Regions from separate parts of the Chitinibacter sp. ZOR0017 genome, predicted to be linked through region 3. Evidence: predicted binding sites of a transcription regulator. Region 3 holds the regulator's gene; each other region holds the start of a gene.

Region 1 (4,310 bases), on a different contig from region 3:
GTGGCATCCATCAAATTTTTAAGCTGCAAGCCCAACTCGGTGTCGCCACTAATCCGCAAACGGCGTTGGAAGAATAGCGTATCGGGGTCTTCTTGCCGGCGCGCGAGTATCCAGTAGTCGGCGAGGCTTGCAGCAAAGCAGACATCGGCGGGCGCTTGGCTGGCGATAAAGCGGCCATTGGCAAAGCTGTAACTGAGGCCGCAGCCTAGATCGCTGACTTCGAGGCGAACAGTGCGGCCCTCTAACCAGCTAAAGTCTTCTTCTGGCCATAGCGGTTGTTTCACCCAGTTGAGGGTTTGGCTCAGGATGAATGCGGGTGGTTGCTCCGGCAGCTTTTGCAGGGCTTTTTGTACTAGGGCAGGTAGCTTGACCATTAGATTGTCTCCAACTGAGCCGTCGGGCGAATGCCAGCTTGGCCGTGCCAATAACCGTTCACGATGCCTTCGGGATGAATTTGCAGCCAGTCGATGGTATGAGGCTGGGTATGGATCTGCGCGCTATAGGCAGCAATGATTTCAGCGGTATACCCCGGCTGCGGGCTGATGCGTAGGTAATCGATGCCCTGCAGTTGTGGGATGTCGGCAATCAAGGCATGACAGGCAGCGGATTGAGTCTGGATGCCATTCAGGCGCAAGAACGCCTGCCCCTCGCGGGTGTGGAGGGCGAGCCCAATGGGGTGATCCAGGCATTTGAACTCACAGGCGTCTTTATTCAGATCATAGTGACGCGCGGTAAAGCAGCGGGCGGAAAACGCCAAGGGCAGGTGCCCGTGCGCAAACAACTCGGTTTCGAGTGTACTGGTGCGCTCGGCCAGGATTTGCGTCACCATACTTTGGCTGGCTTCCAGCGGCGGTAGCCAGCGCACCGCGCCAGCTTGGGCGTGCCAATCTAGCGTGTTGCCGTTATAAATATTCAAATGCGTACCGGCCACATAGGGGATCTCGCTTTGCCGGGCCACGCGTATCGCCCCCAGATCATTAGCTTCCAACCAGCCACCCGCGGCGGCCAGGCGGCGCAGGCTATTCAGATCTGAGCCCGACTCCAATACCGCTTGCGAGCTAAAAACTACCTGCTTGCCCTGTTGCGCCAGCTCTTGGCCGAGGGCCAGCCAATCGGCGGTTTTCAATTCATGGCGGCGAGCACAAACGACTTCGCCCAGATAAATGGTGGCCACTGGCCAATCGGCGGCGGCGGCATAAAAATCGAGCACTTGCTGGCGTGGCCAGTAGTACAAAATAGGGCCCAGAGTCAGTTGCATGGGGCTACTCCAATTAGGTCAAGTCACTCGCCATTAACGCCAGGGGCGGCTGTAGGCGCCTAGCGTTTGCTGATGGCCTTCCGAGACTTTGTTCAAGGCCTGTTGCCACGCCGGTTTGACCGAATAGCGTGGGTCGGCGGCGGCATCCAGTGCGGCGCGTAATGTTTTGGTGACTTCGGCGGTATAGGCAGGGCTGCGCTGACGACCTTCCACCTTGATGGCTTTGACGCCGATGCGCAGTAATTCGGGCAAGACGGCGAGCGCATTCAGGCTGGTGGGTTCTTCCAGCGCGTAATAGGTGGCGTCGTTGACTTCAAAGCGCCCTTTGCACAGCGTGGGATAGCCGGCGGGCTCATCAGCGGCGAAATGGTCAATCAGGATGCCATTCAGCCGTGTAGACATGGTATCGCCCTGTGGAATCCATTGCACATGGCTTGCAGGCGAACACACCCCATGGGTATTGGGTGACTCGCCGGTGGCGTAGCTGGATAAAATGCAGCGGCCTTCCGCCATCACACACAAACTGCCAAAGCCAAACACTTCGATTTCCACGGGCGTGTTTTTGATCACGTATTCCACCTGTGGCAAGGTCAGTACCCGCGGCAGAACCGCGCGACGAATGCCAAAGTAATCGTGGGCCAGATTGACGGCCTCAAAATTGGTGGCCGAGCCTTGCACCGATAAATGCCGATGCAAGGTAGGGTGAACGCGGGTGGCGTAATCTAGCAAACCGAGGTCGGCCAGAATTACGGCGTCGGCACCGGCATCGGCAGCGGCATCAATGGCGCGATGCCACTCGGCCACGCGGCCGGCTTGGGCATAGGTGTTGATGGCGATCAGCACACTTTTGCCGTGCTGTTTGGCGTAATCGATGCCGGTTTTAATTTGGGCGTCGGTGAAATTGAGCCCGGCAAAGTTGCGGGCATTGGTGGCATTTTTAAAGCCCAGATACACGGCATCGGCGCCATGGTCGACCGCGGCTTTCAATGCGGGCAGGCTGCCGGCCGGACAAACCAGCTCGGGCAGGGCAGTAGCAGGCATGATGGGGCCTCTTTTGTGCAGATGCGTACAAAGACGGATGAAAGAGCTTAGGCCGCCGCACTGGCCAGAATGTTAATCCAAGTCAAGGTTTAGGCCTTCTGCGGCGCTAATCTGCCCAGTGTTGCGGCGCGCAAAACAGCCGAAAAGCGGCTAAAACCGCGAATTAGGTAAATTAATTAGGGGATTAGTGCAATTCTGGCTTGGCGTGCGCGCTGTCTTGCTAGAAAATACGGGTACGCATCTTATTGGCTACAGGCGAAGTTGCCAGCTACCCGCTCGCAACTCGACACCTAGAAGGGATTACACAATGAATATCGCAATGATCGGTTTGGGTAAAATGGGCGGCAATATGGCACGCCGTCTCGCGCGCGGCGGGGCCACTGTGTTTGGCTTTGACGTCAGCGCTGAGACTCGGGAAGGTTTGGCTAAAGAAGAAGCCAACTTCCGTGCTTTTGCCTCTGTACCTGAGCTGATCGCTGCGCTGCCTACCCCGCGCGTGGTATGGCTGATGTTGCCATCGGGCGAGATCTCTGAAGCGGCTTTTGCCGAAATGAAAACGCTGCTGGCCCCGGGCGATCTGATCATCGATGGCGCCAACGCGATGTACAAAGACAGCCAGCGCCATGCGGCTGAATTGGCTGAGCTGAACATCAAATTCGTTGATGCGGGCGTTTCTGGCGGTGTGTGGGGCCTGCAGAATGGTTATTGTTTGATGTTTGGTGGCGATAAAGATGCCGCTGAAATCGCCACGCCATTTATGAAAATCCTGGCGCCTGCTGCTGATCGCGGCTGGACGCATACTGGCCCAGCTGGCTCTGGCCACTTCACCAAAATGCTGCACAATGGTATCGAGTACGGCATGATGCAGGCCTTTGCTGAAGGCTTTGCCATGCTGAAAGCGAAAAAAGAATTCGATCTGGATGTGGCTGAAATCGCTGAAACTTGGCGTCATAGCTCGGTTGTGCGCTCTTGGCTGCTGGATCTGGTGGCCGAATCGTTCTCGCACGATACCGAGCTCGAATCGCTGAACCCATTCGTACCTGATTCAGGGGAAGGCCGCTGGTCGGTGCTGGAATCAGTGGAGCTGGGTGTACCAGCACCGGTGATGGCAACCAGCCTTTACTCGCGCTTTGCTTCACGTGGCAACGACGATTACGCGATGAAAATGCTGTCGCTGATGCGTAATGCCTTTGGCGGTCACGCCATGTCGAAAAAATAAGCGGCCTGCCTTGCTGCAGAAATAAGCGGTCACGCGATCTAGACGATCCAGTAGAAATCAGCAGGCGGCAGCAACCGCCTGCGTCGGCTTAAACCGCGTAGGCCACCCAAAACGCCATCATCGATGGCGTTTTTTTACGCCCATTGTCTCGCCATTTCGCGGTAATCCCGCGATAATTGCACCTCTTTGATTGTTTCGCGGAATCAACGCCATGCACCATCAGCACATGCTCAAATCTTATGTTTATCACGGCCTGACGGCTGGTCCCAAGCTGGTGGTGTTGGGTGCCGTGCATGGCAACGAGATTTGCGGCCCAATCGCGATTGAGCGCGTGATGAACGAGCTGGATTCCGGCCAATTGGTGCTGCAGCGCGGCCAGATCACGTTTATTCCGGTGACCAATCCGCTGGCGCATGCCAAAAATGAGCGCAATGGCGATCGCAACCTGAACCGCAATCTGCGCCCGAATGCGTTGCCACATGATTTTGAAGACCGCATCGCCAATATGCTCTGCCCGATCTTGGAGCAGCAGGATGTGCTGCTGGATCTGCATTCCACCACCAACCCACCGGGCGAGCCATTTATTATGCTCGGGCCTGAAAACAACGATGGCGAACTCTCGCCATTTTCTCGTGCCGCTGAAGAAGAAGCGCTGGCAATGCGCCTTGGTCCTAAACGCATTGTGGAAGGCTGGCTGGAAACCTACGCCGAAGGCGTGAAACATCGCCTGGCGCACAGCAAGGCCAGCGAGCGCGCGCACATGCTCAGCACCGACCCAAGCTACGGCGTGGG
Region 2 (4,310 bases), on a different contig from region 3:
GCCACCGTGGCCAAGAGTGAACCGACGAAAAACAAGCGATTCCACAGCGGCTGGTGCTGCGCTTGAGCTTTCACGCGAAAATCAAAGGCCACCCCGCGCAAAATCAGCCCCAGCAGCATCAGCGCCACCGGCAAATACAGTGCAGTGAGAATCACACCGTGCGCCAGCGGGAATGCCACCAGCAATAGGCCCACCCCCAGTACCAGCCAGGTTTCGTTGGCATCCCAGAAGGGGCCAATCGCGGCGATCATCTGATCTTTTTGTGGGGTATCGCTCGCTAACTCAAGCAAAATACCAACGCCAAGGTCATACCCATCCAGTACAACGTAGGCAAACATCGCCACCACCATCAGGGCGGCAAAAATTACTGGTAGCCAATAGGCCAGATCAATGCCCGTCATGATGTCACTCCTCAAGCTTTGGCTTTGCGGGCCAGATAAAAGACCACCGAAATGTACGAGGCGAGCAAGAACACATACAGCGCCAGATACATGATCAGCGTGCTCAAGATCATGCCGCCCGCCACATTCGAGGCCGCATCAGCGGTTTTGAGTACGCCTTGCACCAGCCAAGGCTGGCGGCCGATTTCGGTCACATACCAGCCGGCCACGGTGGCAATCCAGCCGCTAAAGGTCATGCCGATTAACACCCGACCCAGCCAGGGGGCTGGCTCGCCCACCCGGCGCAGTTGCCAGGCGGCCAGCCAGCTGGTGAGCAGCATTAGCACACCCACGCCCACCATCACACGGAACGACCAGAATACTTTCGCAACTGGCGGATGCTCGCCCACAAACTCATTCAGGCCTTTGATTTCGCCATTCAGATCATGCGTCAGAATCAAGCTGGCTAGTTTCGGGATGCCAATCGCGTAGTCATTGCTGCGCGTTTCGCTATTGGGCAGGGCAAACAGCAGTAGCGGTGCGCCGCGCTCGGTGTGCCACACGCCTTCGATGGCCGCCAGCTTGGCCGGCTGGTGTTTGAGCGTATTCAGGCCATGCATATCGCCGACAAAAATCTGCAGCGGGATCAAGAGCGCAGCCAGATACACGCCGGTTTTCAGGCTGGCATGGACGCCGCCGGTGCGCTGGCCGGCCAGCCAGCGATACGCCGAAACCCCAGCCAGTAAAAACGCCACCGTCAGGCCAGAGGCCAGTAACATATGCGTGAGGCGATAAGGCATGGATGGATTAAAAATCACCGCCAGCCAGCTAGTCACATGGGCTTGGCCATTGATCATTTCAAAGCCGGCCGGGGTTTGCATCCAAGAGTTAAGCACCAAAATCCAGAATGCCGACAGCGTTGTGCCGCCCGCCACCAGCACGGTGGCTACTGTATGCATCCGGTTGGAGACCCTTTGCTGGCCAAACAGCATAATCCCGAGGAACGTCGCCTCTAGGAAAAACGCCGTTAGCACTTCATAGGCCAATAGCGGCCCGGCGATATTACCCACCGTTTGCATATAGCCTGGCCAGTTGGTGCCGAACTGAAAACTCATGGTAATGCCGCTAACCACGCCCAGCGCAAAAGTCAGGGCAAAGATTTTTACCCAAAATGCATAGGCATCTAGCCATTTGGCTTCGCCGGTGGCATTAAAGCGCAGCTTGAAAAAAAGCAGCACCCAACCGAGCGCAATGCTGATGGTGGGAAACAAGATATGAAACGTGATATTGGCGCCAAATTGAATGCGGGCCAATAACAGCGGATCGAGCACACTGGCATCGGGTGGCATGGTTTATTCCTCCTTGCGGGCGGCGTCTTGGCCGATAAAGGGCAGTTTTTGGGTAAACAGTAAGAACTTTTGCACCTGCGCGCCGAGCTTCATCAGCTTTTCCAGCGTTTCAACATCCAGTTTCTGAATATCGCTAAACCAGCTGGTTACCAGATCAATCAGCCCATGCATTTCAGCCATCCGCGCCTGCGCATAGCGCTCGGCGTCGTTGCCCGGCTCTTCCATCAGCGCCCCGCGCAGCATGGTGAGGGTGGGCTCCACTTCGCGCTTGCGGCGCTCTTCGGCCAGGGTTTGAAAAATCGCCCACACGTCTTCCGGGGTGGAGTAATACTCGCGCCGATCGCCGGGAAAATGCTGCAGCTTTACCAGCCGCCACGATTCCAGCTCTTTGAGCCCCATGCTGACGTTCGAGCGCGAAAAGCCCAGCGCCTCGGCCATTTCGTCGGCATTAAGCGGTTTTTCACTGACAAACAGCAGCGCATAAATCTGCCCCACGGTGCGATTAATGCCCCAGCGGCTACCCATTTCGCCAAAGTGCAGCACGAAAGATTGGATCAAAGGTGTGAGCTTCATAAACGTTTTGAATTTTCAGTAATCTTTGAAATTTGATCTGGATCATATTCCAGCGGGGGTGAGCTTGACAATGGGCTGCCCAAAAATTAGGCGATTGTATTTTGCTATCTGGCTGATTGATAAAAACTAAAACGCTGGCGATTGACTTTGTCATATTCGCGTCAGGCAATGGCAGGGCGATTGGGCTACAATGCGCGCCAGCCAAGGTGAGGCGCGCAGCAATTGCTGCCCGCCTTTAAACGGGAAACAGGTGAAAAGCCTGTACTGCCCCTGCAACGGTAAATCAGTGTAGTCGGTCATGCGCCCCGCGCAGCCACTGTTCGCATCGCGAATGGGAAGGCGACCGATCGGCCCGCAAGTGGGTCACTGATCAGTCCGGATACCGGCCTCGGTGGCTGCGCATTGGCGCAGCGAAACGCACGGCAGGGTGCCCGCGCGCGTGAACTCAGGATCGTTCGATCCGGCTAACGCGTGGCCTCTGTCGGTTTTAAACAGCAATACACTGTGGGTGTATTGCCGGAGGCCCTAATGAATACGCGTCTTTCCCAGTTATACCTCGTAGTTTTATCGACTTTCCCACTGCTGGCCCAGGCCGCAAACACCGCCGAGCCGCTTGAAGAGATCGTGGTTACCGCATCGCGCATTGCCCAGCCCGAGCGCGAAGTGATCGGTGATGTGACTATCCTGACCGCGGCCGAGCTGGCCCGCGAAGGCCAGAGCAGCCTGCCTGAAGTGCTGGCGCGCCAGCCCGGCATTCAAACTGCCAGCAATGGTGGCCCGGGCAAAGCGATGAATCTGTTTATCCGCGGTGCCAATACCAATCAAAGTATTGTGCTGATTGATGGGGTGCGCGTGGGTTCGGCCACCACCGGCACGGCCGCGCTGCAGAATCTTCCGCTGGCGCAGATTGAGCGCATCGAAATCCTGCGTGGCCCTGCGGCCAGCCTGTATGGCGCTGATGCCATTGGCGGGGTCATCCAGATCTTTACCAAGCGCGGCCAAGCCGGCATGCAACCGGCCATTAGCTTAGGCATGGGCACGCAAGACAGCCTGCAAGCCAGTGCCAGCCTGAGTGGCGGCACGGCCACAACCCGCTACGCCGCTAGCGTGAGCCATTACAAAACCGACGGCATTAGCGCGCTGGTGCTGCCTAAATACGCCAAGTACAACAGCGATGCCGATGGCTATGAAAATACCAGCGGCTCGTTGAGCCTGAGCCATCAGCTGGCCACAGGGCATGAGCTGGGCGCGAGCCTGCTGGTGGCCGACAGCGAAAGTCATTACGACAATGCCTACGCGCCGAAGGTTTACGATTATCGCGATGAAAGCACCAGCGGCGCGCTGCAGGTATACAGCAGCAATCAATTTACCGAGCGCTGGCATAGCCGCCTGCAAGTGGGCCAAAGCCTCGACAATAGCTACACCTATGCGCCGGCCGCGACTGCGGCCAAAGAGCGTAGCCAGTTTAAAACCCAGCAAACTCAAATAAGCTGGCTCAATGATATTCAAGTCGGCCCGGGCACGGCCACCTTGGGCGCCGAGACGCTGAATCAGGAAGTCTCTGGCACCACCAAATACGATGTAGACCAGCGCCGCATTAATAGTTTCTTGGGTGGCTATCTGGCCAAGCTGGGCGCGCTGAGCCTGCAGGGTAATCTGCGCAGCGACGATAACTCGCAATTCGGCCGCCAAACCACCGGCAGCGCGGGCGCGAGCTATCAGCTGAGCGAGCAGTGGCAACTGGGGGGTAGCTACGGTACCGCCTACAAAGCACCGACCTTTAACGATCTGTATTTCCCCAATTACGGTAATCCGCATCTGAAACCGCAAGAATCCGCCGGTGGCGAGCTCTTTACCCGCTATCGTGGCGATGCGCTGCAGCTGAGCCTGACGGGCTATCGCAATACAGTGAAAAACTTCATCCTGACCCGCACCAATACCGTCAGCAATGTCGAGCGCGTGCGCCTGCAGGGGATTACGTTCACCGGCGATTGGCAGAGCGGCAACT
Region 3 (4,310 bases):
CCCGTGACTGGCACTGCCGCTCGCCAGCGCGGATAAAGAGGCGGTGTACACCAGCCCGCAGGGTATCCAGCCCCACAAGAGGCCAATTAGCGGTGTATGCCACAACGAACGCACCGGCAGCAAGCGCCGCATCAGCGGCTGCACTCGCCGCCACAGCGGCTGCCCCAAGGCTTCGACGCGAGTGAGCCAGCGATTTACGCCGGCGATATACAGCCCCAGTAATAGCAGCAGCAGATTGGCGAGGATAAACAGCGAGAGTTTGAGCGCCTGCAATTGCAAAAGCAGCGCAAAACTTGCCAAACCACCCAGCAAGGCGCCGATCAGTGCATAGCCGGCCAGTCGGCCCAGATTAAAGCCCAGCAAATACGGCCAGCGAGCTGTGGCCGGCAATTGCAAACTAAAGGCAGTAACAATGCCACCGCACATGCCCACGCAATGCCCGCCACCGAGCAAACCAGCCAAAAACAAGGCCAGCAGATCTACTTCCAGCACGCTATCCCGCCCACCGTTAAATCAGGCGAGAATACCGCGCTTGCGTCACCGTTGTCCGCAAATATCGATCAAATACCATGGCAATCGAACGGATCAGCAACCGGCCTTTGCCGGTTACAAACAGGCCATCGGCTTCGATCTGCAGCAAACCATCTTCAACCAGCGGTGCGAGCAGTTGCAGCTCGTCAGCAAAATACTCGGCAAAATCGATCATATAGCTGACTTCAATCGCCTGAAAATACAGCTCGAACTGGCACATTAGCGCCTGAATCACCGCCCGGCGAATCACATCATCGCGATTCATCGTCAGCCCGCGCTGCACCGGCAACTGCTGCGCATCCACCGCCTGATAGTACTCTTCCAGCGTTTTTACATTCTGGTAGTACTGCCCGCCTACCTTGCCAATCGACGACACGCCAAAGGCCAGCAAATCACAGTCGGCATGGGTAGAGTAACCCTGAAAATTGCGCTGTAGCCGTCCACGGCGCTGCGCCACGGCCAGATCATCATTCGGCAAGGCAAAGTGATCCATGCCGATCAGCACGTAGCCCGCCGCCAAGAGATCGCGAATGGCGTTTTGCAGCATATCCAGCTTATCGCTGGCGGAGGGCAATTCGGCCTCATTAATCCGCCGTTGCGGCATAAAGCGCTCGGGCAAATGGGCGTAATTGTAGAGCGCAATGCGATCCGGGCGCAGCGTCAGCACTTGCGCAATGGTTTCAGCGACACTAGCCACGGTTTGCTTGGGCAAGCCATAAATCAGATCAACACTCACCGACTTAAAGCCATGCATGCGGGCGGCTTCAATCACGGTGCGGGTTTCTTCTTGCGATTGCACCCGATTCACGGCTTCTTGCACCGCGGGGTTGAAATCTTGAATACCCACACTCATCCGGTTAAAACCCAGCTGCGCCAAGATGCGGATCATCGACTCGCCCACTTTGCGCGGATCAATCTCGATGGAGTATTCGCCTGTCGGCAATAGCTCAAAATGGCCACGCACCATCCCCAGCAGGCGCTCAAGCTGCGCCTCATTTAAAAATGTGGGCGTACCACCACCTAAATGCAGCTGACTGACCCGCGAGCGCTGTGGCAAGGCCTGCGCATACTGGGCCAGCTCGCGCCCGAGATAATCCAGATACACATCCGCTTTGCTGGTGTCTTTCGTAATAATCTTGTTACAGCCGCAGTAATAACATACGGTATTGCAGAAAGGGATGTGAAAATACAACGATAGCGGATTGGCTAGCGCGCCGGGTAAGCGTTGTTGTAATATCTGCTCCAGCTGAGGGCTGGTCATGGCTTGCGTAAAGCGATCCGCAGTCGGGTAAGACGTATAGCGCGGCCCTTTGCCGTCGTAACGCACGATCAGCTCGCGATCAAATTCGATTTGGCCGTTCGGGTGCGGATGCTGGCTTGTTACAAATGTCATCGTGACTCTACTCCGATTCTACCCCTGCAGAATAAGAGCTGGCCTAATCCTCTGGTTTGATTAAAATCAATTCATCGTGACAGCGCATGCGGTAATTAGCACGCGCTAGCGGTACAATGTTTCCCTGTTTTTGTTTTCTGGTGAGAAGTTGATGATTTCCCCCATCCAAGTACGCGACATGACCCCACGCCATCTGCGCAATTCATGTGTTAACTGCAGTTTGCGTGAGCTGTGTCTGCCCATCGGCCTCTCCCAGGATGAAATGTCTGAGCTGGATAAACTGATCACCCAGGCCCGCCCCATCAAACGTGGCGAGGCGCTGTATCGTGCCGGAGAGCCATTCCGCTCGCTGTATGCGGTGCGTCTGGGCTTCTTCAAAGCCAGCGTGATTTCTGAAGACGGCCGCGAGCAAGTCACCGGCTTTCACATGTCGGGCGAATTGCTGGGCATGGATGCCATCAGCACCGATGTACACACTTGCGATGCCATCGCCCTGGAAGACAGCGAAGTATGTGAGCTGCCATTTAGCGACATCGAAGACCTCTCGCGCGATGTACCGCTGCTGCAACGCCATCTACACAAAGTCATGAGCCGCGAAATCGTGCGCGATCACGGCGTGATGCTATTGCTGGGCAATATGAAAGCCGAAGAGCGCCTTGCCGCATTCTTGCTGAATCTGTCACAACGCTTTGCAGTACGCGGCTATTCATCCAGCAGCTTCCATCTGCGCATGACGCGGGAAGAAATCGGCAGCTATCTGGGACTGAAACTGGAAACCGTGAGCCGTACACTCTCCAAATTCCAGGACCAAGGTTTGATTAAAGTGCAAAACCGCTTAATCGAACTGGAAAACATCGACAGTCTGAAAAAACTCTTGAATACCTGTCACGACGAATAAAACACCACCGGGGGTATCATGCGCCACGCCCATTTGATTGCCCCCTCTAGCCTTATACCCCTAATAGCCAGCCGGTTGCACTGGCAAGCCCCGCGCCAAACAGCCTACTGCCTGCACCCGCTCAGCCAACAGCTACCCAGCATCGCCACGGATGAAGCAATTTTGCTGTTTCACCCCTGCTCTCCCTATCTGCAGCAACACTATCCTGAGCATCCGCTGTGCGAAGTCATCATCCTGCCCAGCCCTCTGGCCGGCCTGCACGGCTTTATGCTGGCGGCCAGCGGCGAGCATGCCGCGCTTGAACAATCTGTCGAAATACTGGATCTGCTCGCCCCCTTGGCCAATGGCTGGCTGCACCTCGGCCCGCGCGGCTGCGGCGGGTTTATTCAGCAGATCTGGCAGACGCTATTGCCGTCTTCGCAAAGCGCCGAACAGCAAGACTGGCAAGCCATCCTCAGCACATTGCAACAGCCCAACCCGTTTCAGCAGCAAGGGCCACTGCTAACGGCACTGAGCCATCAGCTCTTGCAACAACAGCTACAGCTCTCTACCCTGCGCGGCCTCGCCCATCGCTTTTTGCAGGATTTTCCACCTGCAGCATTTCAGGCACACCACCCACAGCTTGAGCAGGCCTTTGCGCCATTAATTAGCAACGAATACAGCCCCACTCACCAGCTGGCGCAACTACTCAGCCAGCAATAAGGCGAGCAGTCTCGCTCAAGCTCTTACAGGCGTAAGCAAATAAAAAAGCCACCCGAAGGTGGCTTTTTTATTACTCAACTACTTATTTGCTTTTGATGGTGTAGAGCGGGGTTTGACCTGCAACCACTGCGCCGCTAGCCAGATTGGCCAATGGGGCAAATTGATCAGCATTGGTCAATACCACCGGGCTGATCACCGATTTAGCATTGTTGCGCAAGTATTCCAGATCCAGCTCAAGCACCGGCTGGCCGGCTTTCACTTGGCTACCTTGCTCAACCAGACGGGTAAAACCTTGCCCGCCCAGCTTCACGGTTTCAATCCCGATGTGCACGATCAGCTCAACACCGGCATCATTGATCAGTGCGAAAGCATGGTTGGTGTTGAAGATCTTCACCAATTGGCCATCACACGGCGCAACAACTTGATTACCGGTTGGCAGAATCGCCACACCTTCACCCACTGCTCGGGTCGCAAATGCCGCATCGGGCACATCTTCCAGAGCTACCACCTCACCCGTTACCGGGGACAGCAGTACGATTTCGCCGGGGTTAGAGGCTACAACCGCCACAGCCGCAGGCTGTGGCGCAGCCTCTGTTACTTTTTTCCGGCCAGAACACCACGCAGCGCGTCAGCGATCAGTTCGGCTTTCGGCCCAACGATGATTTGTACGCTTTGTTTGTTCAGCTTGATAACACCACTAGCGCCAAGACGCTTGGCAGCAGCTTCATTCACCAGATCAGCATCATTTACCGACAGACGCAGACGGGTAATGCATGAGTCAACGTT

The links. Region 3 encodes FNR, which switches genes on or off when oxygen is low (the NO sensors DNR and NnrR bind a similar motif). Its sites were predicted from a motif close to TTGATNNNNATCAA; they were not measured.
Region 1: L991_RS10045 (peptidase U32 family protein) is a predicted target of FNR. The motif match lies at 2,372-2,385, and genes of this name have one in related genera.
Region 2: L991_RS14300 (GbsR/MarR family transcriptional regulator) is a predicted target of FNR. The motif match lies at 2,335-2,348, and genes of this name have one in related genera.

What each region holds. Positions count from the first base shown of each region.
Region 1 covers NZ_JTLG01000029.1:334-4,643, forward strand. Annotated here, with positions in the region: gene L991_RS10035 (SCP2 domain-containing protein) at 1-374, opposite strand, end outside; gene L991_RS10040 (U32 family peptidase) at 374-1,258, opposite strand; gene L991_RS10045 (peptidase U32 family protein) at 1,292-2,299, opposite strand; gene gnd (phosphogluconate dehydrogenase (NAD(+)-dependent, decarboxylating)) at 2,607-3,518, shown strand; gene L991_RS10055 (succinylglutamate desuccinylase/aspartoacylase family protein) at 3,730-4,310, shown strand, end outside.
Region 2 covers NZ_JTLG01000044.1:244,221-248,530, forward strand. Annotated here, with positions in the region: gene L991_RS14290 (cytochrome d ubiquinol oxidase subunit II) at 1-401, opposite strand, end outside; gene L991_RS14295 (cytochrome ubiquinol oxidase subunit I) at 413-1,729, opposite strand; gene L991_RS14300 (GbsR/MarR family transcriptional regulator) at 1,733-2,302, opposite strand; cobalamin riboswitch at 2,490-2,708, shown strand; gene L991_RS14305 (TonB-dependent receptor domain-containing protein) at 2,831-4,310, shown strand, end outside.
Region 3 covers NZ_JTLG01000021.1:67,226-71,535, forward strand. Annotated here, with positions in the region: gene L991_RS07320 (sulfite exporter TauE/SafE family protein) at 1-492, opposite strand, end outside; gene hemN (oxygen-independent coproporphyrinogen III oxidase) at 509-1,924, opposite strand; gene fnr (fumarate/nitrate reduction transcriptional regulator Fnr) at 2,076-2,822, shown strand; gene L991_RS07335 (hypothetical protein) at 2,841-3,524, shown strand; gene L991_RS17680 (PTS glucose transporter subunit IIA) at 3,607-4,092, opposite strand; gene nagE (N-acetylglucosamine-specific PTS transporter subunit IIBC) at 4,119-4,310, opposite strand, start outside.